Regions from separate parts of the Nocardioides sp. Leaf374 genome, predicted to be linked through region 1. Evidence: predicted binding sites of a transcription regulator. Region 1 holds the regulator's gene; the other holds the start of a gene.
What was found. Region 1 encodes HrcA, which represses chaperone genes, less so after heat shock. Its sites were predicted from a motif close to TTGGCACTCGNNNNNNNCGAGTGCCAA; they were not measured.

Region 1 (15,713 bases):
TCAGCGTGCCCGGCAGGTAGCCCAGGTGCTCGCCGGCCTCGACGGCCGGACGGGTCAGGATGATCCGGGTGACCTCCTTCGACTGCAGCGCCTGCACGGCCTTGGCCATGGCGAGGTAGGTCTTGCCCGTGCCGGCCGGGCCGATGCCGAAGGTGATGGTGTGCTTGTCGATGGAGTCGACGTAGCGCTTCTGGTTCAGCGTCTTGGGCCGGATCGAGCGGCCGCGGTTGCTGAGGATGTTCATGCTCAGCACGTCGGCGGGACGCTCGGTGGTCTCGGCGCGCAGCATGCCGAGCACGCGCTCGACGGTCTCCGCGGTGACGCCCTGGCCGGTGCGGATGATCGTCACCAGCTCGTCGAGCAGGCGCTCGGCCAGCGCGACCTCGCCGGGCTCGCCGAGGAAGGTGATCCGGTTGCCCCGCACGTGGATCTCGGCGTCGAAGGCCCGCTCGATGAGCGCGAGGTGCTCGTCGCCGGCCCCCAGGAGGCTGACCATGTTGATGCTGTTCGGGACGACCACGGTGTGCCGGGTCTGGTGGGCGACGGACGGGCTCTGCGGGGCGTCGAGGTCGCGGGGGGTGCTCTCGGTCATGGATGCCCCGGTCGGGGCGCCTCTCGTGGTCGGCGGTGCGGCCGTTCCATCGTACGGCGCGCCGCCCGACCAGCCCAGCGGGTTCCTCGCTGGGAGCCGCGGGCGCGGCGTACGGTGGGCGCATGGCCGGTCCGGACGCGCACGTCGAGCAGTGGCCCGACGAGGACCCCGACGACCACGACGACGACACCGAGCCGTACTGGTTCCCCGGTCAGCACCTCCCCGGCCACGCCCGCGGCATGGGGCTGACCCACCACACGCAGGAGGGGGCCCTGCTCGACTTCGCGGGCTCGCTCGACCCCAGCAAGCCGCTGCACAAGATCACCGCCTGGGTGATGCTCGTGGTCTTCGGCCTGCCGGTGTTCTTCTACGTGCTGCGCCTCGTGCTCGCCGTCGTGCCCGGCTGACCGAGCGCGTCGCGCCCCGTCGCGACCCCGGGCCACACCGCCGGCCCCGCCGACCGGCTCAGCCGGGCGGCCAGGTCATCGCGCGGCCCGCGAGCAGGTGCAGGTGGGTGTGGAAGACCGTCTGGCCCGCGTCGGCGCCGGTGTTGAAGACCAGGCGGTAGTCGTCGTGGCCCTCGGCCGTGGCCACCGCGGCCGCGGTCGTCACCAGCTCGGCCGAAGCCTGCGGGTCGCCCGCGGCCAGCTCGGCGGCGTTGGCGTGGTGCTCGCGCGGCACGACGAGCACGTGGGTCGGCGCCTGGGGGTTGAGGTCGCGGAAGGCCACCGTGCGCTCGGTGACGTGCACCACCTCGGCCGGCACCTCCCCCGCCACGATCTTGCAGAACAGGCAGTCGGCCACGGGGCCCTCCATCGGTGGGGTGCGTCGGGCCCCGGCGGGACCGCTCGCTCGTGCCGCCGGCGCAACCCCGGGGGCGCCCCGAGCGTCTCACCTGCGCCGACCCCGCACCAGCACCGACCCGACACGCGAGCCCCCCGCCTCCAGCGCTGGACCGGCTCCCACCCCGAGGATGGACCCATGACCGCTTCCCCCTGGACCCGTCTCGCCACCGTCGGTGGCACCCTCGCCCTCGGCGCCTGCGTGCTCGCGGGCTGCGGCGCCGACGACGACACCGCCGGCGACCCGACGGCCTCCGACAGCGCCACCGCCTCCACGACCCCCTCGGAGTCGCCCAGCGGCAGCGAGGAGCCCACCACCTCCCCCAGCGCCAGCGCCCCGACCGCCAGCGCCTCCGAGGAGCCGAGCCAGGACCCCGGCTCGGAGACGGTGCCGACCTACTTCGTAGCCGACGCCCCGCAGGGCCCGCGACTCTTCCGCGAGTTCCACCAGGTCTCCGGCGACCCGCTCCAGGCCGCCGCCGACCTCGTCACCACCGGCGAGGCCACCGACCCCGACTACCGCTCGCTCGTGCCCGCCGGCACGTTCTCCTCCGTCTCCTACGACGGCGACGCCTTCGTGGTCTCCCTCCCCGACGCCTCGTGGGCCGAGCGGGGCGGCCTGTCGGCGCGCGAGGCCCGCCTCGCAGTGCAGCAGGTGGTCTACACGCTGCAGGGGGTGCAGCAGGAGCGGGCGCCGCTGCGCGCGGAGCTCGACGGCGAGCCCTCCACGCTCTTCGGGGTCGACACCTCCGCGGGCGTCAAGCAGGCCCCGCAGCTCTCGGTGCTGGGCCTGGTCAACGTCACGGCGCCCGAGCAGGGCGCGACCCTGTCGGGCACGGTCACGGCCTCGGGCCTGGCCAGCTCCTTCGAGGCGACCGTGCCGTGGGAGGTGCGCGACGCCTCCGGCGAGGTCGTGCTCGACGGGTTCGCCACCGCCGACGGCTTCATGGGCCGGCTCTTCCCGTGGACGACCGAGGTCGACCTGTCCTCGCTGGAGCCCGGCGACTACACCTTCGTCGCGTCGACCGACGACGCCGGCGGCGAGGGCCCCGGCCCCACCGAGGACTCCAAGGACTTCACCGTCGGCTGACCAATCCACCCGCAGCACGACTCCGAAGCACCAGGGCAGACGCTCCGGCCTCGTGGCGTGGGGGCCTTTTCCGGGTCCGGACCGTCTGCGGCGCTCGACCCCGGCCTCACACATCGAGGCCGGGGTCGAGCCGTCTCCGGAGCCCGCGCCGGGACAGAACCGGGGGAAGTCCGCCCAGGGCGGCGGAGACGTCGGGGACGGTACCCCGCCGGCGTCGCGAGTACCCAACTTGACGTCGGCCCCGCGAGGTGGTGGGGCTCAGCCCCAGCGCGGCGTGGCCGCCAGCAGCGCCGCGACGGCGGCGAGCCCCGCGGTCGACGTGCGCAGCACCTCGGCGCCCAGGCGCACCGAGCGGGCGCCGGCCGCGACGAGGGCCGCGACCTCCTCCTCGGTCAGGCCGCCCTCGGGGCCGACGACCACGACGAGGCGACCGGTGGCCGGCACGCTCAGCGCCGACATCGCCTCGGTGGCCTCCTCGTGCAGCACGACGGCCAGGTCGGCGGCCGCCACGAGGGCGCAGACGTCCTCGGTGCGCGCGAGCGGGTCGACCTGCGGGTGCCAGGGCCGGCGCGCCTGCTTGGCGGCCTCGCGGGCCGTGGCCCGCCACCGCGCCAGCGACCGCTCGGCCCGCTCGCCCTTCCACACCGCGACCGACCGCGCGGCGGCCCAGGGCACCACCACCGCCGCGCCGACCTCGGTCAGCACCTCCACGGCCAGCTCGCCCCGGTCGCCCTTGGGCAGGGCCTGCACCACCGTGACCGACGGCTCGGGCTCGGGGTGGTCGGCCACCTCCTCCACGACGGCCTCCAGCGACCGCTTGGCCGTGGCCGTCACGGCGGCCACGACGGTGCGTCCGCGGCCGTCGGTCAGCACCAGGCGCTCACCGACACGCATCCGGCGTACGGCGACGGCGTGGTGGGCCTCGTCGCCCTCGAGCGCGACGGGCGCCCCCACCCGGGCGTGGGCGAGGGTCTCGACGAGGTGCACCGGCAGCGTCACGACCGGCTCAGTGCGGGTTGAAGGCGTCGCGCAGCCGGCCGAAGACCGACTTGGTGCCGGGGCGCACCGACCCCGTGGGGGCCTCCTCGCCCCGCAGCGCGGCGAGCTCGCGCAGCAGCTCCTCCTGCCGCGCGTCGAGGCGACCGGGGGTCTCGACGGCGATGGTGACGACGAGGTCGCCCCGGCCGCCCCGCAGTCCGGGCACGCCGCGGCCGCGCAGCACCTGCTCGGTGCCCGACTGGGTGCCGGGGCGGACCTCGATCTCGAAGCTGGTCTCCAGCTCGGTGGGCTCGTCAGGGTCGGCCACGACGTCGGCCTCCAGGGTCGGCAGCGTGATCGTGGTGCCGAGCGCGGCCGCCGTCATCGGCACCGTGACGGTGCACTGGAGGTCGTTGCCGTGGCGGCGGAAGGTCGGGTGCTCGGCCACGTGGATCTCGACGTAGAGGTCGCCGGCGGGGCCGCCGCCCGGCCCGACCTCGCCCTGCTCGGTCAGCTGCACGCGGGTGCCGGTGTCGACGCCCGCAGGGATCTTGACCGTCAGCGAGCGACGCGAGCGCACCCGGCCGTCGCCGGAGCACTCCCGGCACGGGTCGGGGATGATCGTGCCGAAGCCGCGGCAGGCCGCGCAGGGGCGCAGCGTGCGGATCTCGCCGAGGAACGACCGCTGCACCTGGGCGACCTCGCCCTGGCCCCGGCAGGTCTCGCACGGCACCGGCTGGCTGCCCGGTGCGGCGCCGTCGCCGTGGCAGGTCGAGCACAGCACCGCGGTGTCGACCTTGATCTCGCGGGTGACGCCGAAGGCGGCGTCGGCGAGGTCGACCTCGAGGCGGATCAGCGCGTCCTGCCCCCGACGAACGCGCGGGCGCGGACCACGGCCCTGGCCACCGCCCTGACCGCCGCCTCCGAAGAACGCGTCCATGATGTCGGTGAAGGAAAACCCGGCACCCTGCCCGAAGCCGGCCTGGCCGCCCCCACCGAAGGGGTCTGCGCCGCGGTCGTAGGAGGAGCGCTTCTGCGGGTCGGAGAGCACCTCGTAGGCCATCGAGACCTGCTTGAACTTCTCCTGCGACTCGGGGTCGGGGTTGACGTCGGGGTGCAGCTGGCGCGCCAGTCGGCGGTAGGCCTTCTTGATCGCGTCGCCGTCCGCGTCGCGGGCGACCCCGAGGAGGTCGTACAGGTCCTGGCTCACTGATGGTCCTTCGTCGTCGTCCGGGTGGTGCGTGCTGGTCGTGCGTCGTGCTCTGGCGTGCTGGTCTGGCGTGCTGGTCTGGCGTGCTGGTCTGGCGTGCTGGTCTGGTGGGGCGCGCGGGGGCCCCGGGTGCGGGGCGGGCCCGCGGGCCCGGCCGGCGAGGGCCTGCTCAGGCCTCGTCGAGGATGCGGGAGACGTAGCGGGCGACCGCGCGCACCGCAGCCATCGTGCCCGGGTAGTCCATGCGGGTGGGACCCACGATGCCGAGCGTGGCCAGCGACTCCTCGCGGGGGCCGTAGCCGGTGGAGACGACGCTGGTCGAGGACAGCTCCTCGTAGGGGCCCTCGGCGCCGATGCGCACCGTGACGAGCCCGCCGGTGCCCGACTCCCCCAGCAGCTTGAGCAGCACGACGTGCTCCTCGAGGGCCTCGAGCAGCGGGCGCACGGCGGAGTCGAAGCTGTCGCCGTACCTCGCGAGGTTCGCTGCGCCGCCGACGGCGACGCGGGCGTCGTTGCGGTGGTCGCTCATCGAGTCCACGAGCACCTCGACCACCTGCACGGTGGCTGCGCTCGGGCCCCGGCCGTCGGGGTCGCCGGCCTCGCCGAGGGCGCGCAGGGCCACGAGGGCCTCGGCGATGGTGGCGCCGGTGACGGTGCGCAGCACCAGCGAGCGCAGCTCGGCCAGCTCCTCGTCGGCGAGCTCCCCCTCGAGCTCGACCACGCGCTGCTCGACGCGCCCGGTGCTGAGGATCAGCACGACGAGCAGCCGGTGGGCGCCCAGGGAGACCAGCTCGACGTGGCGCACCGTGGAGCGCGACAGCGTGGGGTACTGCACCACGGCCACCTGACGGGTCAGCTGGGAGAGCAGCCGCACGCTGCGCTGCACCACGTCGTCGAGGTCGACGGCGCCGTCGAGGAAGGTGGAGATGGCCCGGCGCTCGGCGGTGCTCATGGGCTTGACCGTGGTGAGCCGGTCGACGAAGAGCCGGTAGCCCTTGTCGGTCGGCACGCGACCGGCGCTGGTGTGGGGCTGGGTGATGTAGCCCTCGTCCTCCAGCACGGCCATGTCGTTGCGCACGGTGGCCGAGGAGACGCCCAGCCCGTGCCGCTCGACGAGCGCCTTGGAGCCGACCGGCTCGTCGGTGGCGACGTAGTCCTCCACGATGGCTCGCAGCACGGCGAGCCTGCGGTCCTCCTGCATCCCGCCTCCTCCCGCCGGCCCGGCCCGGGGCCTCTGGCACCCGGCCGCGCTCGATTGGCACTCGATTCCGTGGAGTGCCAACTCTACAAGGTCGGGTCCCTCACGGCAGCCCGGGCGTGGACCGCGTCGGGCCGCCGGGCGTCCGCGCTCCGGCGCGTGTGGCGTACCCGACTCGGAGAGCCCCTCCCCCGACGACCCGGGTAGGTTAGGCTGACCTAACTACGACCACCCGTCACGGCGTCCGCCCCAGGACCGCCCGCCGATCGGAGGCAGCATGACCGCCGAGAGCTCGACCCGTCCCCTCCACGACCCCTACCTGGTCGCGGCCGAGGCGCGCGCGGTCCTGTCGTGCGCCACCGACGCCGGGCTGGTCGTCGAGGGCGCCCCCGACGTGCTGCGCGACGACACCCTGGGCATGGCCGAGCGCGACGGCGTGCCGACCCTCACCTGCTCCCCCGCCGGCGACCTCGCCCTGGCCGCCGCCCGTGGCGCCGGGGCCGTGCTCACCGTCGACAGCGCCCTCGCCGGCCCCGCCGGCGCCCGCCCTCCCTCGGTGACGGTCTCGGGCCGCCTCTCCCTGGCCGGCCTGGAGGCCTGCCCCTGCTGCGAGTACGAGCGGCAGGTCGTGCGCCTGGTGCCCGAGCAGGTCGCCCTCCAGCTCACCGGCCCCGACGGTGTCGGCACCTCGCTGACCGTGCCGGTCGAGGAGTACGCCGCGCCCGCCCACGCGCTCAACCGCGGCTACCTGCAGCGCTGCGTGGAGCACGCGGGCCGCTGCCACCCCGAGGAGCTGCGCGCCTCGGTCGCCCTGGCCGCCGGCGTGCCCGTCGAGCGCCTCATCGCCGCCGAGCTAGCCGACCTCACCGCCGGCGGGGTCGACGTGCGCTGGATCGACGACGCCGGCGCCCACGTCACCCGCCTGGTCTTCCCCCGCGCCGCGCGCACGCCCGCGGAGCTGGCCGCGATGCTGCGGCGCGAGCTCGGCGCCGGCATCTGCTGACCCCGCCGACCCTCGCGCGGTCGGGGTCGCCCGGTCGGAGCGGACCGCCGGGGTCCTGAGCCGCCGAACCAGCGCCATTGCGCAGCGCGCACGCCTCGGGGCTCGCCGGTCTGCGTGATCGGAGACCACCCCGACGGCCCCAGCCTGCTCAACCAGCGCAATTGCGGAGGGGGCAGGGCGCAGGGCTCACCGGTCTGCGTGATCCGCGACCACCCCGGCGGCCACACCCTGCTGAACCAGCGCAATTGCGCAGCGCGCACCCCTCGAGGCCCACCGGTCTGCGTGATCCGCGACCACCCCGACGGCCCCAGCCTGCTCAACCAGCGCAATTGCGCAGCGCGCACCCCTCGACGCCCACCGGTCTGCGTGATCCGCGACCACCCCGACGGCCCCAGCCTGCTCAACCAGCGCAATTGCGCGGCGCGCTCCGCTCCCCGCACCCCGCACCCCGCACCCCGCGTCCCGCACCCGGCTAGGTTGAGCCGATGGGCTTCGAGGAGATCGCCGACCGCGTCTGGGTCTCGCGGCGCGCGTGGTGCGACGTCAACGTCACGGTGGTCCGCGGTGAGCGCGGCCTGGTGGTGGTCGACACGCACGGGTCGCTGGCCTCGGGCCGCGCGCTGGTCGACGACGTCCGTGCGCTCGGCCGGGGCGAGGTGGTGGCCGTCGTGACCACCCACGACCACTACGACCACGCCTTCGGCACCGGGGCGTTCCTCGAGGCCTGGGGGCCCCTGCCCGTGCACGCCCACGAGACGGCCGCCGCGCTGCTCACCGAGGCCGCCCGGCGCGGCACGGGCGACTACCGGGGCGAGCACGCCGAGGAGGTCCACGCGACCGAGGTGGTCGTGCCCGACCACGTGTTCTCCTCCGCCACGGTGCTGGACCTGGGCGACCGCGCCCTCGAGCTGGTCCACCCCGGCCGCGGTCACACCGCGGGCGACCTCGTGGTGCGGGTGCCCGACGTCGACGTGCTGCTGGCCGGCGACCTCGTCGAGGAGGCGCCGCCCGCCGGTGCCGGGGACGGCGCGGTGCCGGCGTACGGCGCCGACTCGTTCCCGCTGGAGTGGCCCTGGAGCCTCGACGTCGTGCTGTCGCTGACCACCGGTCGCTCGGTGGTCGTGCCCGGCCACGGGTCGCCGGTCGGCCGCGACTTCGTCGAGGTCCAGCGCAACGAGATCGGCCTGGTGGCCACCGAGATCCGCGACCTGGTGGCCCGCGGCGTGCCCGAGGCCGAGGCCCTGGCCACGGGGGCGTGGCCCTACCCGGCCGCGACCCTCACCGACGCGGTCGCCCGCGGATACTCCCAGCTGCCGCGCACCCCGCGCCGGCTCCCCCTCGTCTGACCCGCCCCCCGGCCCCGCCGCGGCACCACGCCGTCACCACCCCGCACCGTCACCACCCCGCCGGGCGGTCGACCGGCCGCCCGCCGGAGCACTAGCGTCGCCCCATGAGCGAGACCCCCGACGAGCCCACGACCGGCATCTCCGACGACCAGCTGCCCGAGGACCTCGTGCCCGGCGACGACAACCCCCTCGCGGAGGGCCTGCCCGCCGGCGAGGACGCCGGCGACCTCCTCCACGACGGCAAGCCGGCCGCAGAGTCCGACGGCGACGACGACGGTGAGGAACCCGACACCCGGCACTGACCGGCGCGCCGGGCCGGCTCGCACCGACGGGCGTCCTAGCCTGCTGCGATGAGTGATCGGTACGGCGGCGACGTGCTCTCCGGCGACTGGCGCGCCCCGAAGCGGGGCCGCGCGGTCGAGGCGCCCGCGGAGCTCGGAGCAGTGGTCGAGGAGGTCACCACCGACTGGGTCGGCGAGATCGTCGCGGTCGACCGGGACCTGCACACGCTGACGCTGGAGGACCGCCGCAGCAGGCGGCGCACCTTCCCCCTGGGCCCCGGCTTCCTGCTGGAGGGGCGCCCCGTCATCCTCGTGGCCCCGGCCCGCCCGGGTGCCCCCGTCGCCCCGACGCGCACCGCGTCGGGCTCGGTGGCCGTGCCGGGGGCGAAGGCCCGCGTCGCGCGGCAGAGCAGGATCTTCGTCGAGGGCCGCCACGACGCGGAGCTGGTGGAGAAGGTCTGGGGCGACGACCTGCGCATCGAGGGGGTCGTCGTGGAGTTCCTCGGCGGCGTCGACGACCTCGCCGACCACCTGGTCGACTTCAGGCCCGGGCCGCAGCGGCGCGTGGGCGTGCTGGTCGACCACCTGGTGCCGGGGTCGAAGGAGAGCCGCATCGCCCAGGGCATCGCGCGCTCGGCGGTGGGCAAGCACGTCCTGATCGTCGGCCACCCCTTCATCGACGTCTGGCAGGCCGTGAAGCCCGACCGCCTGGGGCTGGCGGCCTGGCCGACGATCCCGCGCTCGGTGGAGTGGAAGAAGGGCGTGTGCCAGCACCTCGGCTGGCCGCACCGCGACCAGGCCGACATCGCGCGCGCCTGGAAGCACATCCTGGGCAAGGTGGCCTCCTACGACGACCTGGAGCCGGCCCTGCTCGGTAGGGTCGAGGAGCTGATCGACTTCGTCACGGTCGACTGACCGCGACCGGCACCAGGAGGCCCCATGTCCCAGCCGCCCTTCGGCCAACCGCCCTACGGCCAGCAGCCCTACGGCCAGACCCCCTACGGCCAGACCCCGGGGCCCGACGGCCTGACCCCCGACGAGCGCACCTGGGGCGGTGCGGCGCACTGGTCGGCCCTCGTCGCGGCCTTCGTGGCCCTGTCGTTCCTCGGCCCGCTGCTCGTGCTGCTCCTCAAGGGCGGCACCTCGCCCTACGTGCGGCAGCAGTCGGTCGAGAGCCTCAATTTCCAGCTCTCCATCCTCATCTACGGCGTCGTGTCGCTCGTGCTCGCCCTGGCGCTGGTGGGCTTCCTGCTGCTGCCGGTGGTGGGGCTGGTCTGGCTGGTGTTCACCGTCATCGGCTCGGTGCGCTCGGCGCGCGGCGAGCTCTACCGCTACCCGCTGACCATCCGCATGGTCAGCTGAGCAGGTCGCGCACCACGCCGTCGGCGACGAGGCGCGCCGCGTCCTCGAGCACGACCCGGTCACCCTCGACCCGCACGAGGCCCCGCGAGCGCAGCCCGGGCACGGCGGCGGCGCCGGCGTCGTCGAGGACGTCGAGCGGGAGGCCCTCGCGCAGCCGCAGCTCCAGCAGCACCCGCTCGACGCGACGGTCCTCCGGTGAGAGCACCTCGCGCGCGTGCGCCGGGCTCAGCCCGGCGCCGATCCGCTCGGCGTAGGCGACGGGGTGCTTGACGTTCCACCACCGCACGCCCCCCACGTGGGAGTGGGCGCCCGGACCGACGCCCCACCAGTCGGCCCCGGTCCAGTAGAGCTCGTTGTGGCGGCAGCGGTGGGCTCCGCTGGCCGGCATGCCCCGGGCCCAGTTCGACACCTCGTACCACCCCAGCCCGGCCGCGACCAGCCGCTCGTCGACGAGGGCGTACTTGTCGGCCAGGTCGTCCTCGTCGGGCATCGGCAGCTCGCCCCGGCGCACCCGGCGGGCCAGGGCGGTGCCGTCCTCGACGATGAGCGAGTACGCCGAGACGTGGTCGGGCTCGCAGGCCAGGGCCGCGTCGACCGAGGTGGCCCAGTCCTCCAGGCTCTCCCCGGGGGTGCCGTAGATCAGGTCGAGGCTGACCTGCTCGAAGCCGGCCTCGCGGGCCCACGCGACCGCCGCCGGCACGCGGCGGGGGTCGTGGGTGCGGTCGAGCACCCGCAGCACGTGGCCCACCTGCGACTGCATGCCGAAGGAGACGCGGTTGAGACCCAGCTCGCGCAGCCGAGCCAGGTCGGCGGCGTCGACGCTGTCGGGGTTGGACTCGGTGGTGATCTCGGCGTCGGGGGCCAGCCCGAACTCCTCGGCGACCGCCTCCACCACCGCCCCGAGGTCGTCGGGGTCGAGCAGCGTGGGGGTGCCGCCGCCGAAGAAGACCGTCGACACGGGCAGGTCGACCTCGCCGAGGACCCGTCGCGCCTGCCGGACCTCGGCCACCGCCGCGGCGGCGTACGTCGAGCGCGAGGCCCCCGGGGCGCCCCCGGCGGGGCCGAGCTCCTCGGCGGTGTAGGTGTTGAAGTCGCAGTAGCCGCAGCGCACGGCGCAGAAGGGCACGTGGACGTAGAGGCCGAACGGGCGCCGGCCCAGACCGGCCAGGGCGGCCTCGGGCAGGGACCCGTCGGCGGGGACGGGATCGCCGTCGGGCAGGGCGGAGGGCATCTGGCCATCCTCCCACCCGGGGCCCGGGCGGCTCGGCGGCGGCTCGGACCCGGACGGCTCAGACGGGGACGTTGAGGGTCAGGGTGTAGCCCTCGGCCACCGACCCGGTCGCCTTCGCCAGCTGCAGCGAGTAGCCGTCGGCGAAGACGTTGTCGCTTTCGAGGCTGGTCTGGGCCATGTTCGTGACGCTCTGCTCGTAGCCCTCGGCCTCGGCGTAGACGGCGTCGGCGACGTCCTGGGGGATGGCCAGCTGGCTGGTGCGCAGCTTGTTGGAGGCGCTCGTGGCGTCCTCGAGGCTGGGGTAGACCTCGAAGTGCACGTGGGGCCAGCGACCCGAGTAGGCGGCGGGGAAGATGGTGGTGAACTCCACCCAGCCCTTCTCGTCGGTCTCCTGGACCCCGCGCAGGTAGTTCTCCTCCGCGATGGACTCCGAGTACATCGAGTACTCCCCGTCGCGGTCGCAGTGCCACACGTAGACCGCCGCCCCCGACAGCACCTCGGCCTCGTCGCCGGTGAGGTCGTAGACCTTGAGGCGCAGCGTCGTGGGCACCCCCTCGGCCACGCCCGAGGCGGAGCCGAAGCTGCGGGTGATGTCGGAGCGCACGACCCCCGACTCCGTCAGCACGTTGACGCCGTTGGACCCGTCACCGGGGTAGGGACCGGCGGTCTCCTCGGGGATCTCGCCCTCGGCGACCTCCACCTCGGACCCGGTGGGCACCGCGCCGCCGGGCCCGCCCTCCGGCGGGGTGCCGCCCGCGGTGCCGCTCCCGGTGCTGCTCGTCGAGTCGGCGTCGGCGGAGCACGCCGCGAGCGCCGTGGCCGCGCCCACGCCACCCACTGCGGCGAGGAAGCGGCGCCGCCCGAGACGGTTGCGCTCCACGATCCGGGGCAGGTCGTGGCTCAGGCCCAGGTCGTGGTCCTCGAGCTCGCCGTGGTGGTGGTCGTGGGGCTGGTGCGGGGTCATGGCTCTCCTCGGAAGACGGAACGGGTGCCGGCGGTCTCCCGCCGGCACCCATTCGAGTCGTCCTGTCTGTGCGCCCCCTGTGGGGAGCCTGCGCTCAGGAGTAGAAGGAGGCGATCCTCTCGGAGTTGTTGCTCTCCACCACGTTGCGCTTGACCTTCATCGAGGGGGTCAGCTCGCCGGACTCGATGGTCAGGTCGTGGTCGAGCAGGTCCCACTTCTTGATGGTCTCCCAGCGGTTGAGCCGCTCGTTGAGCTGGTCGACGTAGCCCCCGACCATCGCGCGGACCTTCTCCGAGCGCACGATGTCGGTGTAGGAGGCGCCCGACATCCCGTTCTCCTCGGCCCACGTCGCCATCGCGTCGGGGTCGAGGGTGATGAGGGCGACCACGAAGTTGCGCTCGTTGCCGAAGACGAGGAACTGGCTGGCGTAGGGGCACAGCGCCTTGAACTTGGCCTCGATGGCCGAGGGGGCGATGTACTTGCCGCCCGAGGTCTTGAAGAGGTCCTTGATCCGGCCGGTGATGGTGAGGAAGCCCTCGGCGTCGAGGCTGCCCTTGTCGCCCGTGCGCAGCCAGCCGTCCTCGGTGAACGCCTTGGCGGTCTCCTCGGGCAGGTTGTGGTAGCCGGCCATGATGTGGGGGCCGCGGATCTGGATCTCGTCGCCCTCCCCGATGCGGATCTCGCTGCCGGGCATGGCCTTGCCGACGCTGCCGATGCGGTAGTCGTCGGGGTGGTTGACCGCCGCGCCCGCGGAGTTCTCCGTCAGGCCGTAGCCCTCGAGGATGAGGATGCCGGCGGCGTGGAAGAAGTCGGCGATCTCGGAGTTGAGGGCGGCGGAGCCGGAGATGAAGAACTTCACGCGGCCGCCGAAGCGCTCGCGGACCTTGCTGTAGACCAGCTTGTCGAAGAGGCCGTGCTGCACCCGCAGCGCCAGCGGGACCGACTTTCCCTCGCGCTTGAGGCGGTCGACGGTCGTGCCGACCTCGAAGGCCTTGGTGAAGATCTTCTCCTTCGCGCCACCCTCCGCGGCCTGCATGGTGACGATGCGGGCGTGGGCCTTCTCGAAGATGCGGGGGGCCGCACCCATGAAGGTCGGCTTGACGACGCCGAGGTTGTCGACGATGCGGTCGACGCGACCGTCGATGGCGGTGGCGAACCCGCAGGCGAGCTGGGCCGAGAGCAGCACCTTGCCGAAGGAGTGGGCCATCGGCAGCCACAGGAACTGCAGGTCGGTCTCGTCGAGGATCCCCTGCTCCTTGATGAGCGCACCCTGGTAGACCCAGCCGCGGTGCAGCAGGCGCACGCCCTTGGGGCGCCCAGTCGTGCCCGAGGTGTAGATCAGCGTGGCCAGCTGGTCGGCCGGGATCGCCTCGGCGGTGCGCCGGATGACGTCGGGGTGCTCGGCGAGGTAGGCGTCGCCGCGGGCGGCGAGCTGGTCCATGCTGAGCACGCCCTCGCCGTCGGCGGCACCGTCGAAGGTCACGACCGTGCCGAGGGCCGGGAGCTCGCCGCGGTGCTCGGCGATCTTGGCCAGCTGCTCGTCGTCCTCGGCGAAGACCACGCGGCACTCGGCGTCGCTGAGGATGTACGCCGTGTCCTCGCTGTTGGTCGTGGGGTAGACCGTCGTGGTCGCACCGGCCGCGAGCATGATCGCGAGGTCGGCCAGGACCCACTCGTAGCGCGTGCTCGAGGCGATGCCGACGCGCTGCTCGGGCTCGATGCCCAGCGAGAGCAGGCCGGCGGCGAGCCGGGAGACCAGCTCGCCGGTCTGGCGCCAGGTCACCGACTCCCAGGCCTCGCCGACCGGGAAGCGGTAGGCCTCGCTGTCGGGCGAGGTGGCCACCCGGTCGAGGAACAGCAGGGCGACGTTGGGTGTGAGGTGATCGACGAAGCCGGGGTCGATGGTGGCGGGCATTGACGCTCTCCTGCGGTGGACGACGACAGTGCCCGTAACCTACGTCACGTCGTGACCCGTCAGTAACCGGATCCCCCCAGGCGGTCCGTGTCGGGCCAGGCTTTACCCGGGACGCGCGCCCCCGGCGACCCAGCGCTCGGCGGCGAGCCGCGCCTCCGGCACCAGGTCGGGCACCTCCAGCAGTCGGGGCAGCAGCGTCCGGTCGAGGTGCACGGCCCGGAACATCAGCGCGACGGTCACACCGTGCCCGGGCCGGTGGCGCACCCGCACCTCGTCGCCGGCGGCCAGCGCCCCCTCCCCCAGCACCCTGAGGTACGCGCCGGGGCGGGCCCGCTCGGTGAAGCGCCGCAGCCAGGCCTCGGCGGGCAGTCCGCAGTGGTCCATCCAGCCGCTCAGGGTGCGGCACGGGGTGCGGGGCGAGCGCACCTCCAGCACGACCTCCCCCACCTCCCAGCGCTCGCCGATCTCGCAGTCGTCGACGTCGAGCCCGCTCACGGTGAGGTTCTCCCCCAGCTGTCCGTCGGGCAGGTCGTGGCCCAGCTCCGCGGCCCAGTCGTCCAGCGCCTCGCGGGCGTAGGCGTAGACGGCCTTGTCGGGCCCTCCGTGGTGGCGACGGTTCGACACCTCGTCGCCCACCAGGCCCGCCGCCGTCGCCCGCACCGGCCCCCGGACCGGGGACTTGTCGATGGAGGTGCGCCCCGTGGTCGCCCACGACGCCGCACGGGGACGACCCACGTTGACCGACCGCACCACCGCCACGTCGCCATCGTGCCAGCCCGCGGTCCGGCACCCGGCGCCACACCGTGTGACACGTCACGCACCCCGGTGGTTTGGACCGGGCCCACCGGGATAGGTTGAGTGGTGTCATACCGGGGGGTATCAGTTACATGCGTCTTCACATGGACGACGTCGTGCCAGGACTGGCCAGCGTCACACCATTGCTCATCGCCGCCGACCTGCTGGCCGTCACGGGTGCCAGCCTCGTCGTCGCCGACTCCGTCACGCTCGTCACCGTGCTGTGCGCCGCCGTCGGCGGCGCCGTGGTCAGCCGGGGTCTCAGCCTCCAGCGCTCCCGACTCGTGCTGTCGGTCCTGGAGGACCTGCCGGCCCTGAGCCTGACCGCGATCGCCTCCACGCTGCTGCTGCTGGCCACCAGCGGCCTCGACGTGGGCGACGGCGGAGCGGTGCTCGGCCCGGTCGCGGCCTTCGCGGCCACGACGCTCGGCCTGCTGGCGACCCTGCGCGGGGTGGCGTACACGCTCGTGCGGGCCGGGCGCCGGCGCGGTGTGCTCTCGCACCCCGTCGTCATCGTCGGCACCGACGGCGTGGCCCGGCGCCTCGCGGCGGCCCTGCTCGCCGACCGCAGCCTCGGGCTGCACCCCGTGGGGTTCGTCGACGACGACGTCGAGACCGCCCTCGACCTGCCCGTGCCCCTGCTCGGCGCGCTCGGCGACCTGCCCCACGCGATGCGGGCCCTCGACGTCAACGACGTCATCTTCGCCTTCGGCAACGCGCCCGACGAGCGGGCCCTGGCCCTGGTGCGCTACTGCCAGAGCCAGGACCACCAGGTCTTCGTGGTGCCGCGCTTCTACGAGATGATGGGCCTCGACCGCCCCAGCCGCATCGAGGTCGTGCGCGACGTCGCCGTCGTGCGGCTGCGCCGCTGGCGGGTGCGGCCCCACGCCCTGCTCGTCAAGCGGT
Region 2 (15,713 bases), on a different contig from region 1:
CCAACTACTCGGTCTCGATCAGCTTCGGCTCGACCTACCCCAGCAACTACCCGGTGCCGGTAGTCGCTGCCACGCCCCAGGCCACGGCCGCCAACGCCTACGCGGTCTCGGTCTCTGCGGTGTCTCGCTCGGGATTCACGCTCAACGTCTACCGGTACACCGGCGGCTCGGCCTCGGTCGACGTCCAGTGGATCGCCCTGTCCAACACTTGAGGAGAAGCACGATGACCAATGGACGCCACCGACGCGACGACGATGACTGGCCCGCCGACTACTACTGGATCTGGTTCCTGGCCGTCGTGGTCGTCGGTGTCATCCTCTGGGGCACCTATCCCTGGTGACCCGCCTAGGGTTCGCTCATGCGCATCGCGGAGCTGGTCCTGGACTTCGTCAACGTTCTCGCTTGGCCCATCTTGGTGCTGGTCGTGCTGCTGGTGTTCCGCAGCCAGGTCAGAGCCTTGGCCGCTCGACTGGCGTCCTTCTCCGGCCCAGGTGTATCGGCGACATTCCACGAAGCCAGCAAGGAGGCTGCGGCCCTGGTGAAGGAGAACCCTCCGACCAAGCCCGGCCCTCAACCTTCACGTTCGACCAGACGCTACGAGGTGACTTCGCTCTCGGAGAGCGCTCTGTTCGGCCATGCCTTCCGAAGCGGGCGAGACATCGAGATCGACGTCGCTCAGGCCTCGTTGAGCGAGGGTCTGAAGATCATCAGCTTTGCTTCCGGGCTTGTCTTCGGGGCCAAGGGGTCTCTGGAGCGCGTCAGCGACAAGCGGCTCCTACTCCGACACCTTGGGCCATCGGATGATGAGTCCACAAAGGTCGGCTGAGCCAGCTACTGTTCCTTCAGGAACACAGCAGGTGCTGTTTCCGCAGGTCAACCGGTACTGACTCACTCCCACTCGATGGTGCCCGGGGGCTTGGAGGTGATGTCGACCGTGACCCGGTTGACCTCCTCGACCTCGTTGGTGATGCGGGTGGAGATCCGCTCCATGACCTCGTACGGCAGGCGCGCCCAGTCGGCCGTCATGGCGTCCTCGGAGGTGACCGGCCGCAGGACGACCGGGTGGCCGTAGGTGCGGCCGTCGCCCTGGACGCCGACGGAGCGCACGTCGGCGAGCAGCACGACGGGCATCTGCCAGATGTCGCGGTCGAGGCCGGCGGCGGTCATCTCCTCGCGGGCGATGGCGTCGGCCTGGCGCAGCAGGTCGAGGCGGGCGCGGGTGACCTCGCCGATGATGCGGATGCCCAGGCCGGGCCCGGGGAAGGGCTGGCGCCACACGATCTCGGGGGGCAGGCCGAGCTGCTCGCCGACCAGGCGCACCTCGTCCTTGAACAGCGTGCGGAGCGGCTCGACGAGCTCGAACTCGAGGTCGTCGGGCAGTCCGCCCACGTTGTGGTGGCTCTTGATGTTGGAGGCACCGGCGCCCCCGCCGGACTCCACGACGTCGGGGTAGAGCGTGCCCTGCACGAGGAAGGCGACGGTCTCGCCGGTCTCCTTCACCGCCTCGCCCAGCACCTCGGCCTCGGCGGCCTCGAAGACGCGGATGAACTCGCGGCCGATGACCTTGCGCTTCTCCTCGGGGTCGGTGACGCCGGCGAGGGCGTCGAGGAAGCGCTGCTCGGCGTCGACGACCTTGAGGTCGACGCCGGTGGCGGCGACGAAGTCGCGCTCGACCTGCTCGGTCTCACCTTGGCGCATGAGGCCGTGGTCGACGTAGACGCAGGTCAGCCGGTCGCCGATCGCGCGCTGCACGATCGCGGCGGCCACGGCGGAGTCGACGCCGCCGGAGAGCCCGCAGATCGCGTGGCCGCGCTCGCCGATCTGCGCGCGGATCGACTCGATCTGCTCCTCGACGATGTTGACCATGGTCCAGGTCTGGCGGCAGCCGGCGATGTCGACGAGGAAGTGCTCGAGCACCTGCTGGCCGTGCTCGGTGTGGAGCACCTCCGGGTGCCACTGCACGCCGGCGAAGCCGGCGTCGACGTTCTCGAAGGCGGCCACGGGCGTCGTGGCCGTGGAGGCCAGCACCGAGAAGCCCGCGGGGGCGGCGGTGACGGAGTCGCCGTGCGACATCCACACGGTGTGCTCGGCGGGCACGTCGGCCAGCAGCGTGCCGGGCTCGGCGACCGAGACGGCCGTGCGGCCGTACTCCCGCGCGCCGGTGCGCGCGACCTCGCCGCCCAGGCCGGAGGCCATCAGCTGGAAGCCGTAGCACATCCCGAAGACCGGGACGCCGGCCTCGAACAGCGAGGCGTCGATGCTCGGCGCACCCTCGGCGTAGACCGAGGAGGGACCGCCGGAGAGGATGATCGCCTTCGGCCGGCGCGCGAGCATCTCGGCCACCGGCACGTGGTGCGGCACGATCTCGGAGTAGACCCGCGCCTCGCGGACGCGGCGGGCGATCAGCTGGGCGTACTGCGCGCCGAAGTCGACCACCAGCACGAGGTCGTGGTCGGGCAGCCCGGGCGTCTCGTCACTCATGGACCCAGCCTATCGAGGCCCGGCGCCGTGCCGTCGCGCCGGTCTCGGCCCCGGACGAGCGTGCGCAGGAGGGGGAAATGCACCAGGGCCCGGCCGGGGAGGGAGGGTTGGCCGGGCCCTGATCGTCCACGCCTCTGTGGGACAGCGCCTGGACCACTGACCCGGCCTTGGGAGGGAGCATGACTGCCGGGTCTGCTCACCTCAACGAGCCCCCCGAGGCCGGGTTACGGGGCTGACAGGACTTCCTTCCAGAACCGCGCGCGGTCTAGACAGGCACCCTCAGCTGACCCCCACGATCGGCAGCCGCAGCGCCGCCGGCGCCTGCGGAGGTACGGCGGGCGAGCGCGGCTCGACCGGGGCCACGCGCTCGTAGCCGGCCCCCAGCGGCGGGCGGCGGTCGGCCTCGCCCTTGTTGGGCCACAGCGCCATCGCCCGCTCGGCCTGGGCGGTGATCGTCAGCGACGGGTTGACCCCGAGGTTGGCGCTGATCGCCGACCCGTCGGCGACGTGGAGGCCGGGGTGGCCGTAGACGCGCTGGTAGGGGTCGACGACGCCGGTCTCGCTGCTCTCGCCGATGGCGCAGCCCCCGATGAAGTGGGCGGTGAGCGGCATGTTGAACGGCTCGCCGATGTTGCCGCCGGCGGTGCCGCCGAGCACACCGGCGATGCGGCGCACGGCCTCGTTGGCCACCGGGATCCAGGTCGGGTTGGGCGCACCGTGACCCTGGCGCGAGGTCATCCGCCAGCGCCCGGTGAGCCGGTCGCGCTTGCCGTAGGTGGTGATGGAGTTGTCGAGGCTCTGCATCACCAGCGCGATGACGGTGCGCTCCGACCAGTGGCGCAGGTCGTAGAGCTCGAGGAGCTTGGCCTTCTCGGTCCACATCGCCTTGAGCCAGGTGCGCCAGCGCGGGCCCTCGCCGTCGCCGTCGGTGAGGACGGTCTGCATCATGGCCATGGTGTTGAAGCCCTTGCCGTAGCGGCACGGCTCGATGTGGGTGTGCTCGTCGGGGTGCCAGCTCGAGGTGATGGCGACGCCGTAGGAGTAGTCGGTCGGGTCGGAGGCCGGCGCGATCGCGCCGAGGATCGACTCGGAGTTGGTGCGCGAGAGGTAGCCGAGCCGGTCCGAGAGCCCCGGCAGGTGGCCCTCGTCCTTCATCCGGTGCAGCAGCTTCTGGGTGCCGAGCGAGGCGGCGGCGAAGACGACGTGCTCGGCGGTCAGGGTGCGGGTCGTGCGGGCGGTCGCGCGCCTGGCCTTGGTGTACTTGACCGCGACGTCGTAGCCGCCGCCCTCGCGGGGGCTGACCCGGGTCACCGTGGTCAGCGGCATGACCCGCGCGCCCTTCTTCTCCGCGAGGTAGAGGTAGTTCTTGACCAGGGTGTTCTTGGCGTTGTGGCGGCAGCCCGACATGCACTCGCCGCAGTTGAGGCAGGCGTTGCGGTCGGGGCCCTCGCCCCCGAAGAACGGGTCGGCGACCTTCTCCCCCGGCTCCTGGCCGGGGCCGCCGAAGAAGACCCCCACCGGCGTCGGGTGGAAGGTGTCGGCCACGCCCATGTCGCCGGCGACCTTCTCCATGACCTCGTCGGCCGGGGTGCGCACGGGGTTCTCGACCACGCCGAGCATCCGCTTGGCCTGGTCGTAGTAGGGGGCGAGCTCCTCGCGCCAGTCGGTGATCGAGGCCCACTGCGGGTCGGCGTAGAACTGCTCGAGGGGCTCGTAGAGGGTGTTGGCGTAGACCAGCGAGCCGCCGCCGACCCCCGCGCCGGCCACGATCAGGGTGTCGCGGACGGCGTCGATGCGCTGGATGCCGTACATCCCCAGGGCCGGGGCCCACAGGTAGCGCTTGAGGTCCATGGTGCCCGAGGCGAAGTCGTCGTCCTCGAAGCGCGGCCCGGCCTCGATGACGCCGACCTTGTAGCCCTTCTCGGTCAGTCGCAGCGCGGTGACGGAGCCACCGAAGCCGCTGCCGATCACCAGGACGTCGTAGTCGTGCTCCACGTGCTTGCCCATCAGGCGCGCCCCAGCTTCTTCATCAGGCGGAGGTTGAGGGTCATCACCTTCGCGTAGGTCTCTTCCGACATGCCCAGCACGGGCGAGAACCGCAGCAGCCGCTGGGTGGCGACCGACTGCGACTCGGTGTAGCGGTGGATGCCCTCGCTGCCCTGGCGCCGACCCATGCCCGAGGCGCGCATGCCGCCCATCGGGGAGTCGACGCTGGCGAAGGTCGCGGCGAAGGCCTCGTTGACGTTGACCGTGCCGCAGCGCACCCGACGGGCCAGCTCACGGGCGCGGGCGCCGTCCTGGCTGTAGATCGAGGCGTTGAGGCCGTAGTCGCCGTCGTTGGCCCGGGCCACGGCGTCGGACTCGTCGTGGAAGCGGTAGAGCGAGATCACCGGGCCGAAGGTCTCCTGGCCGAAGCAGGTCATCTCGGGGGTCACGCCCTCGAGGATGGTGGGCTCGAAGACGAAGGGGCCGAGGTCGGGGCGGGCCCGTCCGCCGGTGAGCACGCGGGCGCCCTTGGCCACGGCGTCCTCGACGTGACGGGTGACGGTCTCGAGCTGGTCGGCGGAGATCAGCGAGCCCATGTCGTTCTCCCACGCCAGCGTGGCCCCCAGCGTCATCGCCTGGGTGCGGGCCACGAAGCGTTCCACGAAGCGGTCGTAGACCTGGTCGGCCACGAAGAGCCGCTCCATCGAGACGCAGAGCTGGCCGGCGTTGGAGAAGGCACCGCGCACGGCGCCCTCGGCGGCGCGCTCCACGTCGGCGTCGCGCAGCACCAGCATGGGGTTCTTGCCGCCGAGCTCCAGCGAGCAGCCGATGAGCCGCTCGGCGCAGGCCTGGGCCACGCGGGTGCCGGTGGCCGTCGAGCCGGTGAAGCAGACGTAGTCGGACTTCGCGATGATCGACGTGCCGACCACCGAGCCCGGCCCCGAGACGACCTGCCACAGGTCGCGCGGGAAGCCGGCCTCCTCCAGCAGCTGGGCGCCCAGCAGCGCGGTGAGCATGGTCTGGCTGTCGGGCTTGGCCACGACCGCGTTGCCGGCCATCAGCGCCGGCAGGCCGTCGCACAGCGCCATCGTGAAGGGGTAGTTCCACGGCGAGATGATGCCGACGACCCCCTTGGGGACCCGGTTGACCTCGACCCGCGTCAGCACCGGCACCACGCCGGCCCTGCGCCGGGTGTCGAGGTGGTCGTGGGCCGTGCGGGCGTAGTAGCGCGCCGTCAGCGCGATGTGCAGGGGCTCGTCGAAGGCGTGCTTGCGGGCCTTGCCCGACTCCAGCACGATCAGGTCGAGGATCTCCTCCTGGCGGTCGAGCACGAGGTCGTGCAGCCGCATGAGGATCGCCGAGCGGTGCTCCAGGCTCGTGCGCGACCAGGCGACCTGGGCCCGGCGGGCGCGCACGAACGCCTCGGCCACGTCGGCCTCGCTCGACTGCGGCAGGTGGGCCAGCGGCGCCCCGTCGAGGGGCGAGTGCACCTGCACCGTCTCCCCCGAGGTGGCCAGGACGCGCTGGGTCAGCGAGGCGACGTAGTCGGGCTCGAGGGCGTAGGACGCGGTCGGGTCGTGCTCGGGGTCGTGCGGGCCCTCGACGAGCGGGCCGCCGGCCGGACTGGGGTTCGCGGCGTTCATGTACCGAGAGTATGTGACTGCGGTCTCCGCGACTACCCTTCGGTAGCTCTCGGCCGGGAAAGCCTTCTCACGCCTCAGCCGATGACGACCCCGACCCGCTGGAACTCCTTGACGTCGGTGTAGCCCGTGGTCGCCATCGAGCGCTTGAGGGCGCCGATGAGGTTCATCGTGCCGTCGGCGACCCGCGACGGGCCGAAGAGGATCTCCTCGAGGGTGCCGACGGTCTCGAACTGCACGCGCCGACCGCGCGGCAGCTCGGCGTGGTGGGCCTCGGTGCCCCAGTGGAAGCCGTGGCCCGGCGCGTCGGTGGCGCGGGCGAAGGGAGAGCCGACCATGACCGCGTCGGCCCCGCAGGCGATGGCCTTGGCGACGTCGCCGGACTGGCCGATCGACCCGTCGGCGATGACGTGGACGTAGCGCCCGCCGGACTCGTCGAGGTAGTCGCGGCGCGCCGCGGCCACGTCGGCCACGGCGCTGGCCATGGGCACGGCGATCCCGAGCACGGTGCGGGTGGTGTGGGCGGCCCCGCCCCCGAAGCCGACCAGCACGCCGGCGGCACCGGTGCGCATCAGGTGCAGCGCGGCCTGGTGGGTCGCGCAGCCGCCCACGATCACCGGCACGTCGAGCTCGTAGATGAACTCCTTGAGGTTCAGCGGCTCGGCCTGGCTGGAGACGTGCTCGGCCGAGACCGTCGTGCCCCGGATGACGAACATGTCGACACCCGCGTCGACCACGGCCTTGGCGAACTCCTTGGTGCGCTGCGGCGACAGCGAGCCGGCCACGGTCACCCCGGCCTCGCGCACCTCGCGCAGCCGCTCGGTGATGAGCTCGGGCTTGATCGGCTCCTCGTAGATCTCCTGCATCCGGCGGGTGGCGTCGACGCCCTCCAGCCCCGCGACCTCGGCCAGCAGCGACTCGGGGTCCTCGTAGCGGGTCCAGATGCCCTCGAGGTTGAGGACGCCGAGGCCGCCGAGGCGACCCAGCGCGACGGCGGTCGCCGGCGACATCACCGAGTCCATGGGTGCCGCGAGCACCGGGAGGTCGAAGCGGTAGGCGTCGATCTGCCAGTGGGTGCTGACCTCCTCGGGGTCGCGGGTGCGCCGCGAGGGCACGATCGCGATGTCGTCGAAGGAGTAGGCACGCCGGGCGCGCTTGGCCCGGCCGATCTCGATCTCGGTCACCGGGGAAGGCTACTAGAGGTGCGCCGGGGCCCCGACGTGCAGGAGGCCCGGCGGATCAGCGGCCGGTGTAGTTCGGAGCCTCGACGGTCATCTGGACGTCGTGGGGGTGGCTCTCCTTGAGCGAGGCCGAGGTGATCCGCACGAAGCGGCCCTTGTCCTGCAGCTCGGGGATGGTGCGCGCACCGACGTAGAACATCGACTGGTTGAGCCCGCCGATGAGCTGGTGGGCCACCGCCGAGAGCGGACCGCGGTAGGCCACCTGGCCCTCGATGCCCTCGGGCACGATCTGGTCGTCGCTGGTGACCTCGGCCTGGAAGTAGCGGTCCTTGGAGTAGGACTTCTTGCCGCGGCTCGACATCGCGCCGAGCGAGCCCATGCCGCGGTAGGCCTTGAACTGCTTGCCGTTGACGAAGACCAGGTCGCCGGGCGACTCCTCGCAGCCGGCCAGCAGCGAGCCGACCATGACCGACTCCGCCCCGGCCACGATCGCCTTGGCGATCTCGCCGGAGTGCTTCATGCCGCCGTCGGCGATCACCGGCACGCCGGCGGGGGCGCAGGCCAGCGAGGCCTCGTAGACCGCCGTCACCTGGGGCACGCCGACCCCGGTCACGACGCGGGTGGTGCAGATCGAGCCCGGGCCCACGCCGACCTTGACCGCGTCGGCGCCGGCGTCGACGAAGGCCTGGGCGCCCTCGCGGGTCGCGACGTTGCCGCCGATGACCTGCACGTGGCGGGTCGCGGGGTCGCCCTTGAGGCGCGCGACCATGTCGAGCAGGAGGCGCACGTTGCCGTGGGCGGTGTCGGCGACCAGCACGTCGACCCCGGCCTCGACCAGGGTGGTGGCCCGCTCCCAGGCGTCGCCGAAGTAGCCGATGGCCGCGCCGACCATGAGCCGTCCGGCGCCGTCGTAGGAGGCGTGGGGGAACTGCTCGCCCTTGACGAAGTCCTTCACGGTGATCAGGCCGGCCAGGCGGCCCGCGTCGTCGACCAGCGGGAGCCGCTCGCGCTTGTGCTTGCGCAGCAGCAGCGTGGCGTCGTCGCGCGAGATGCCGACGTGGCCGGTGATGAGCGGCATCGGCGTCATCATCTCGTCGACCTTGGTCGTCGCCCACTCCGCGACCGGGGTGAAGCGCAGGTCGCGGTTGGTGATGATGCCGAGCAGGCGGTTGTCGGTGTCGACCACCGGCAGGCCGGAGACGCGGTACTCCCCGCAGATGCGGTCGAGGTCCTCCAGCGTCGCGTCGGGGCCGATGGTGACGGGGTTGGAGATGATGCCGGTCTGGGTGCGCTTCACGAGGTCGACCTGGTAGGCCTGGTCCTCGATGGAGAGGTTGCGGTGGAGCACGCCGAGGCCGCCCTCGCGGGCCATGGCGATGGCCATGCGCGACTCGGTGACGGTGTCCATGGCCGCGCTCACGAGCGGGACCTTGAGCGAGATCTCGCGGGTCAGCCGCGAGGTCGTGTCGATGTCGGCCGGCGCCAGGTCGGAGTGACCGGGCAGCAGCAGGACGTCGTCGTAGGTCAGCCCGAGGGCGGCGAACTTGTCAGGGAGCTCCACCCCCCAAGCCTAACCGCGGGTCAGCCGGGAAGCGGCTTCAGGTCGCGCACGGGGACCCTGACGCTCAGCACGTCGGCGGCCATCCTGATCCGCCCCCGCATGCCCGCGGCCAGCACCATCGGCAGCACCGCCTGGTTGTCGGAGCGAGTGGTGAGCAGGATCTCGTCGGCGCCGAGCATGTGGGCCAGCCTCGAGGCGTCCACGAGCAGGCGCGTGCCGATGCCGCGGCGCTGGAAGCCGGGGTCGACCCGCAGCGCCACCGGGCGCACCACCGCCCCGTCGTCACCGGGCACCGGGTCGTGGACGGTGGCCAGACCCACCACGACGCCGTCGAGCACGGCCGAGACCGAGGCACCGTCCACGGCGTACTCCGGGGTCGCCCCGCCGCCCAGGCGCCGGCCCGGGCTGGTCGTGCCGATGGCCGCCGACTCGCGGCTGCGCTGGAGCACGTCGCTGACCAGGTCGGCCATGGCCGCGCCGCGGGCGCGCTCGGTCTCGGTGAAGGGCGCCGCCCGGCGCACCTGCACCTGCACGTCGCCCACCGTCAGCTCCAGGGAGTCCTGCGGCGGGCCGTCACCCGGCGCGGGGTCGGACTCGGCGTCGAAGAGGCGGGCGACCACCTCGGGGAAGGAGGTCGGGCGGGCCAGGATCGTGCGCGCCGCCTGGACGTAGCGGGTCGGCTGGTCGGAGAGGGCGGCGGCCGAGCACGGGGTCGCCGACACGTAGGTCCACCCCGACCCCTCGACGAGCAGCGCGAGGTCGTGGACGTCCCAGCCCTCGGGGGTGCGCATCACGAGCTCGTCGGTCACGGCGTCGGCGCCCGGGAAGATCTGCAGACCCAGGATGTTGACCCCCGCCTCGCCGCAGCGCTGGGCCAGGCGGGCGAGCCCGCCGGGACGGTCGGGCATGGTCGTGCGCACTCTCCACAGCATGTCGCCCACGCTCGCCGTCGCGCGTTGCCGGGAGGGATCGGGGATGTTTCGGGCGTGCAACGGCTGCTCGCAGCGTTGCGGTGCGACGTGGGCGGCCCCCGGCCTGAGAGGCTGTCGCCCATGACGACGGCACCTGCGCGCACGCTGGCGCCGTCCGTGGTCCACCGCGTGGTGCACCGCGTCGGCGCGGCCGTCGAGTCACGCTGGACCGTGCCGCTGGCGGCCGTGCTCGTGGTGCTGCTGCGCCTGCCCGGTCTCTCGCGGCCCGTGCGGGCCGACGAGGCCGGCTTCCTGCTGGTCGCCCGCTCCTGGGACCCCTCCCCCGACAGCGTCTACGGACGCTACTTCGTCGACCGGCCCCCGTTGCTCATCGAGGTCTTCCGGCTCTCCGACCTCCTCGGGGGGCCGCTGTTCATCCGGGTGCTGGGCGCGCTGGCCGCCGCCCTGCTGGTCGTGGCCGCGGCCCGCACCGCCCGGCTCGTGGCCGGGGAGCGCGCCGCCGGGTGGGTGGCGGTCGCGGTGGCCGCGATGAGCGCCAACACGCTCATCGACGCCGTCGCGGTCAAGGGCGAGCTCCTCGGCGTGCCCTTCGTGATGGCGGGCTGCTGGCTCTCGCTGCTCGCCCTGCGGCGCGACTCGGCCGCCCTGGCCTTCCTGGCCGGCGTGCTCGCCTGCACCGCGGTCGGCTTCAAGCAGAACCTCGCCGGCGGCCTGGCCTTCGCCGGCGCGCTCCTCCTCGCCTCCCTGCTCACCCGGGCCGTCGCCCCCGGCACCTTCGCCCGCCTCGCGCTCGCCGGGCTGGCGGGCGCCGCCACCCCGGTCGCCGCCACGGTGGCGTGGGCGTGGACGCAGGGCGTGCGCCTCGACGTGCTCTGGTACGCCGTCTACGGCTTCCGCTCCGACGCCGCCGTGGCGCTGGCCGGCGAGGCCACCGGCGAGCCCGCGACGCGGCTGGCCACCCTCGTGCTGAGCGCCGTCGGGGCCGGGATGCTGCTCATCGTCGCCGGCTTCGTGGTGCACGTGCGTGGCGAGTGGGCCGGCGACCCCGCCCTCACCGCCGCGACCGCCACCCTGGTCCTCTTCGACGTCACCGCGCTGGTGCTCGGCGGCAGCTTCTGGCGCGACTACCTGCTGGCCCTGCTCCCGGCCACGGCGCTGTGCGCCGCCCTGCTGGTGCGCCACGGGTCGCGGCGCGGCCTGCGCATGCGGGCGGTGATCCTCGGCGCGGCCGCCTCCACCGTCGTCTGCCTGCTGGGGTGGGTCGTGATCCAGGCCAGCGGGCTGCAGGAGTTCGACGAGGTGCGCACCGGGCAGGCCGTCGGGCGGGCCGCCGCGCCCGGCGACACGATGGTCGTCTTCGGGGGGCGCGCCGACCTCCAGCTGGCGAGCGGCATGGCCTCGCCGTACGAGCACCTGTGGAGCCTGCCGATGCGCACCCTCGACCCCGACCTCGCCGACCTGGGCGCGGTGGTCGCCGGACCGGAGCGTCCGACGTGGATCGTGGAGTGGGTCGACTTCACCACGTGGAGCCCGGCCGGCGGTGCGGCGCTCGCCGACCTCGTCGGGAGCGAGTACGTCGCGCACGGTGCGGGCTGCGGCGACGAGGGCCGCACCGTGTGGCTGCTCCGCGGCGTCGAGCGCCCGGCGGTCGCGCCCGACTGCGGCTGACCTGACCGGCCTGCCGACCGGTCCCGGCACCGACGACGACGGCGCCGGGCCCCGTGAGGGACCCGGCGCCGCCGGTGGATCAGGTGGTGCCTAGCGGCTCAGTGGCCGTGCCCGTGGCCGTGGCCGCCGCCCGCGGGGGCGTCGTCCTCGTCCTCGGGCTTCTCGACGATGAGCGTCTCGGTCGTCAGCAGCATCGCCGCGATCGAGGTGGCGTTGACCAGCGCGGAGCGGGTCACCTTGACCGGGTCGAGCACGCCCTGGGCGACCAGGTCGCCGTAGGTGTCGGTGGCGGCGTTGTAGCCGTTGCCGACGCCCATCTCGCGGACCTTGGTGGTGACGACGTAGCCGTTGACGCCACCGTTCTCCGCGATCCAGCGCAGCGGCTCGTCGGCCGACTTGCGCACGATGCGCACGCCGACGGCCTCGTCGCCGGTGAGGCCGAGGTCGCCCTCGAGCACGGACACCGCGTGGATGAGGGCCGAGCCGCCACCGGCGACGATGCCCTCCTCGATCGCGGCGCGCGTCGCGGAGACGGCGTCCTCGATGCGGTGCTTCTTCTCCTTCAGCTCCACCTCGGTGGCGGCGCCGACCTTGATCACGCAGACACCGCCGGCCAGCTTGGCGAGGCGCTCCTGGAGCTTCTCGCGGTCCCAGTCGGAGTCGGTGTTCTCGATCTCGGCCTTGATCTGGTTCACGCGACCCTCGACGGCGGCGGCGTCGCCGGCGCCGTCGACGATGGTGGTGTTGTCCTTGGTGACCACGATGCGGCGGGCCTGGCCCAGCACCTCGAGGCCGACCTGGTCGAGCTTGAGCCCGACCTCGGGGGCGACGATCTCGCCACCGGTCAGCGTCGCGATGTCCTGCATCATCGCCTTGCGGCGGTCACCGAAGGCGGGGCTCTTCACCGCGACGGCGTTGAAGGTGCCGCGGATCTTGTTCACGACCAGGGTCGAGAGGGCCTCGCCCTCGACGTCCTCGGCGAGGATGAAGAGCGGCTTGCCGGCGGCGATGACCTTCTCCAGCAGCGGCAGGAGCTCGGCGATCGCCGAGATCTTGCCCTGGTGCAGGAGGATGTAGGGGTCGTCGAGGACGGCCTCCATGCGCTCGGGGTCGCTGACGAAGTACTGCGACAGGTAGCCCTTGTCGAACTGCATGCCCTCGGTGAAGTCGAGCTCGGTGCCCATGGAGTTGGACTCCTCGACGGTGATGACACCGTCCTTGCCGACCTTGTCGAAGGCCTGCGAGAGCAGGTCGCCGATGACCTTGTCACGGCTCGAGATCGTGGCCACGGAGGCCATGTCCTCGACCGAGTCGACCTCGCGGGCGGCGTCGCGCAGGGCGTCGCCGACGGCGGCCGCGGCGAGGTCCATGCCCCGCTTGAGGCCCATCGGGTTGGCGCCGGCCGCGACGGCCCGCAGGCCCTCGTGGACCATGGCCTGGGCGAGCACGGTGGCGGTGGTGGTGCCGTCACCGGCGACGTCGTTGGTCTTGGTGGCGACCTCCTTCGTCAGCTGCGCGCCGAGGTTCTCGAAGGGGTCGTCGAGCTCGATCTCACGGGCGACGGTCACGCCGTCGTTGGTGATGGTCGGCGCGCCCCACTTCTTGTCGAGGACGACGTAGCGGCCCTTGGGGCCGAGCGTCACCTTGACGGCGTTGGCGAGGGCGTCGACGCCCCGCTCGAGGGCGCGGCGGGCGCTCTCGTCGAACTCAAGAATCTTGGGCATGCGTTCTCCTTAGAAGCACGAGGCTTTCAAGCACTGGCCCTGACGCGACTGGACCCGGCCGGCAGCAGCGCTGCCGGCCGGGATGCCAGGTGCGTCAGGAGACGACGGCGAGGACGTCGCGGGCGGAAAGGATGAGGTACTCCTCGCCGGCGTACTTGACCTCGGTGCCGCCGTACTTGCTGTAGATGACCTTGTCGCCGACGGCGACGTCGAGCGGGACGCGGTTGCCCTTGTCGTCGATGCGGCCGGGGCCGATCGAGACGACCTCGCCCTCCTGGGGCTTCTCCTTGGCGGTGTCCGGGATGACCAGGCCGGAAGCCGTGGTCTGCTCGGCCTCGAGCGTCTTGACGACGATGCGGTCCTCGAGGGGCTTGATGTTGACCGACACGATGTCGACCTCCACTTTCGTCACTACTTGATGGCGGGTGGTGCACGTCTGGGTCCACCGCTCGCGTGGCACGCCGTCGCGGGGGTCGCGCTGCGCTGCGGGTGGCTGGCACACTCACGGGGAGAGTGCCAACCCAGAAACTAGCACTCGCTCACCCTGAGTGCCAGGGCCGGGGTCCCCCGCGGCTGCGGCGGCACCCGGACGGCCTGACAGGATCGCGGCCATGGACCTCGACGACCTGCGGTGGCTGCTCACCGACGACGGCCAGGCCCTGCTCGCCGAGGCGGTGGCCGTCCTGCGGGCCGGGCCCGCGACGCCGGACCCGCTGCGGGTCTCGGCCTCGCTGCGCCGGCGCCACCCCGGGACCGACCCCGCCCACGTCGCCGCGGCTCTCACCCAGGCCACGCTGCGCCGCCGCGCCGAGGCCAAGCTGGGAGAGGACGCCCGGCTGCTCTACTTCACCCCCGACGGCCTGGAGCAGGCGACCCGTCGCGCCGTCGCCGACCACCGCGCGGCCCGGCTGCGCGCCTTCGAGGCGATCTCGCTGGTCGACCTGGGCTGCGGCATCGGCGGGGACCTGATGGCGGGCGCCCGGGCCGGCATCGTCTGCGCGGGCGTCGACCTCGACCCGGTGCGGGTCGAGGTCGCGCGGGCCAACCTGGCCGCGCTGGGCCTCGACGGCGCGACCGTCGTCGCCGACGCCACCACGGTCGACACCTCCCCCTTCGACGTCGCCTTCGCCGACCCGGCGCGGCGCACCGCACGGGGTCGCACCTTCGACGTCGACGACTGGACGCCGCCCTGGTCGTTCGTCGAGGGCCTGCTGCGCCGCGACGCGTGCGTCAAGGTCGCGCCCGGGATCCCCCACGACCTCGTGCCCGAGGGCGTCGAGGCCGAGTGGGTCAGCGACCACGGGGAGGTCAAGGAGGCCGCCCTGTGGGCGGGCCGGCTGGCCACCACCCGCCGCCGGGCCACCGTCATCGGCGACGGCGGCCTGGCCACGCTCACCGACGAGGACGACCCCGGGGCTCCCGTGCGGTCCCTGGGGGCCTACCTCTACGAGCCCGACGGCGCCGTCGTGCGCGCCGGGCTCGTCACCGCCGTCGCCGCGGCGCACGCCGGTGACGGCGCGGGCCTGCTCGACCCCCACATCGCCTACCTCACCTCCGACTCCGCGACCCGTACGCCGTTCGCGCGCGGCTACGAGGTGCTCGAGGAGCTGCCCTACCGCGAGAAGCAGCTGCGCGCGGCGCTGCGCGAGCGGGGCGTGGGCCGGCTGACCATCAAGAAGCGCGGCGTCGACGTGGTGCCCGAGCAGCTGCGCAAGCGGCTCGCGCTGCAGGGTGACGGCGAGGCCACCCTGGTGATGACCCGCGTGGCCGGCGAGGGCACCGCCCTGCTGGTGCGCCCGCTCTAGCCCGGGGCGTGCCCCGGCGCCGCTCCGGCCAGGTGGACCCGCGCCAGGGGGTGGCCGCGCAGCGGCTCGGCCAGCAGGCCCCACACCTCGGCGACCAGGCCGTCGGGGGCGCGGCGGGCCTCGAGCACGCGCTCGAGCCAGTCGCGCACCTCGATCATGATGGTCTCGTCGCCGACCACGAGGGCGGCGGCGAGGCAGCCGAGGACGTGGTCGACGTAGCCCGGGAAGTCGGTCCACCAGTCGGGGGCGCTGGAGGGCGCCCCGACCGCGACGTCGTGGCGGGCGGCGATCGCGCGCACGACGTAGGGCGCGATCTCGTGGTGGTAGTCGGCGATCCAGGCGGCCTCCACGTCGGCGGGCCCGGCCTCGGCGGGACCCGTCTGCGGCACCCGTGACGGGAGGGCGTCGATGACCCGCGCCGCCTCGCCCGGGGTGGCGGCGTAGGCGGTCGCGCCGAGCGCGAGGGCGCGGGTCTCGTCGCCCCCGAAGGCCTGGCCGCCCACCACCACGGGGATGCCGATGGCCCGGATGGAGCTGAAGAGCGACTTCTGCCCGGCCAGCGAGGAGGTGAGCGAGGCGCTGAAGAGCACCGCCCGGGGCTTGAGGCTGAGGATGTCGTGCAGGAGCCCGGCGGGCTCGGGGTCACCGCCGACGTAGGTGACGCGGTAGCCCGCGAGCAGCAGCGACTCGGCCACGATGAGCGCCGGGAGCGCGTGGCGCTCGTGCTCGAGGCAG

Region 2: groES (co-chaperone GroES) is a predicted target of HrcA. The motif match lies at 13,702-13,728, and genes of this name have one in related genera.

The regions. Positions count from the first base shown of each region.
Region 1 covers NZ_CAKASO010000024.1:10,101-25,813, reverse strand. The annotation lists gene LPA27_RS11950 (PhoH family protein) at 1-496, opposite strand, end outside; gene LPA27_RS11945 (hypothetical protein) at 715-999, shown strand; gene LPA27_RS11940 (histidine triad nucleotide-binding protein) at 1,058-1,396, opposite strand; gene LPA27_RS11935 (Gmad2 immunoglobulin-like domain-containing protein) at 1,574-2,524, shown strand; gene LPA27_RS11930 (16S rRNA (uracil(1498)-N(3))-methyltransferase) at 2,783-3,523, opposite strand; gene dnaJ (molecular chaperone DnaJ) at 3,531-4,712, opposite strand; gene hrcA (heat-inducible transcriptional repressor HrcA) at 4,882-5,913, opposite strand; gene LPA27_RS11915 (hypothetical protein) at 6,188-6,913, shown strand; gene LPA27_RS11910 (MBL fold metallo-hydrolase) at 7,399-8,259, shown strand; gene LPA27_RS11905 (hypothetical protein) at 8,364-8,561, shown strand; gene LPA27_RS11900 (DUF3097 domain-containing protein) at 8,610-9,455, shown strand; gene LPA27_RS11895 (DUF4870 domain-containing protein) at 9,480-9,902, shown strand; gene hemW (radical SAM family heme chaperone HemW) at 9,895-11,133, opposite strand; gene LPA27_RS11885 (3,4-dioxygenase subunit beta) at 11,192-12,097, opposite strand; gene LPA27_RS11880 (AMP-dependent synthetase/ligase) at 12,192-14,012, opposite strand; gene LPA27_RS11875 (MOSC domain-containing protein) at 14,115-14,771, opposite strand; gene LPA27_RS11870 (sugar transferase) at 14,900-15,713, shown strand, end outside.
Region 2 covers NZ_CAKASO010000007.1:41,090-56,802, reverse strand. The annotation lists gene LPA27_RS05125 (hypothetical protein) at 1-212, shown strand, start outside; gene LPA27_RS05120 (cell division protein SepF) at 359-826, shown strand; gene guaA (glutamine-hydrolyzing GMP synthase) at 889-2,481, opposite strand; gene LPA27_RS05110 (GMC family oxidoreductase) at 2,761-4,488, opposite strand; gene LPA27_RS05105 (succinic semialdehyde dehydrogenase) at 4,488-6,110, opposite strand; gene LPA27_RS05100 (GuaB3 family IMP dehydrogenase-related protein) at 6,185-7,291, opposite strand; gene guaB (IMP dehydrogenase) at 7,347-8,849, opposite strand; gene LPA27_RS05090 (GNAT family N-acetyltransferase) at 8,870-9,757, opposite strand; gene LPA27_RS05085 (hypothetical protein) at 9,902-11,449, shown strand; gene groL (chaperonin GroEL) at 11,548-13,173, opposite strand; gene groES (co-chaperone GroES) at 13,268-13,561, opposite strand; gene LPA27_RS19225 (THUMP-like domain-containing protein) at 13,785-14,978, shown strand; gene LPA27_RS05065 (cobalamin B12-binding domain-containing protein) at 14,975-15,713, opposite strand, start outside.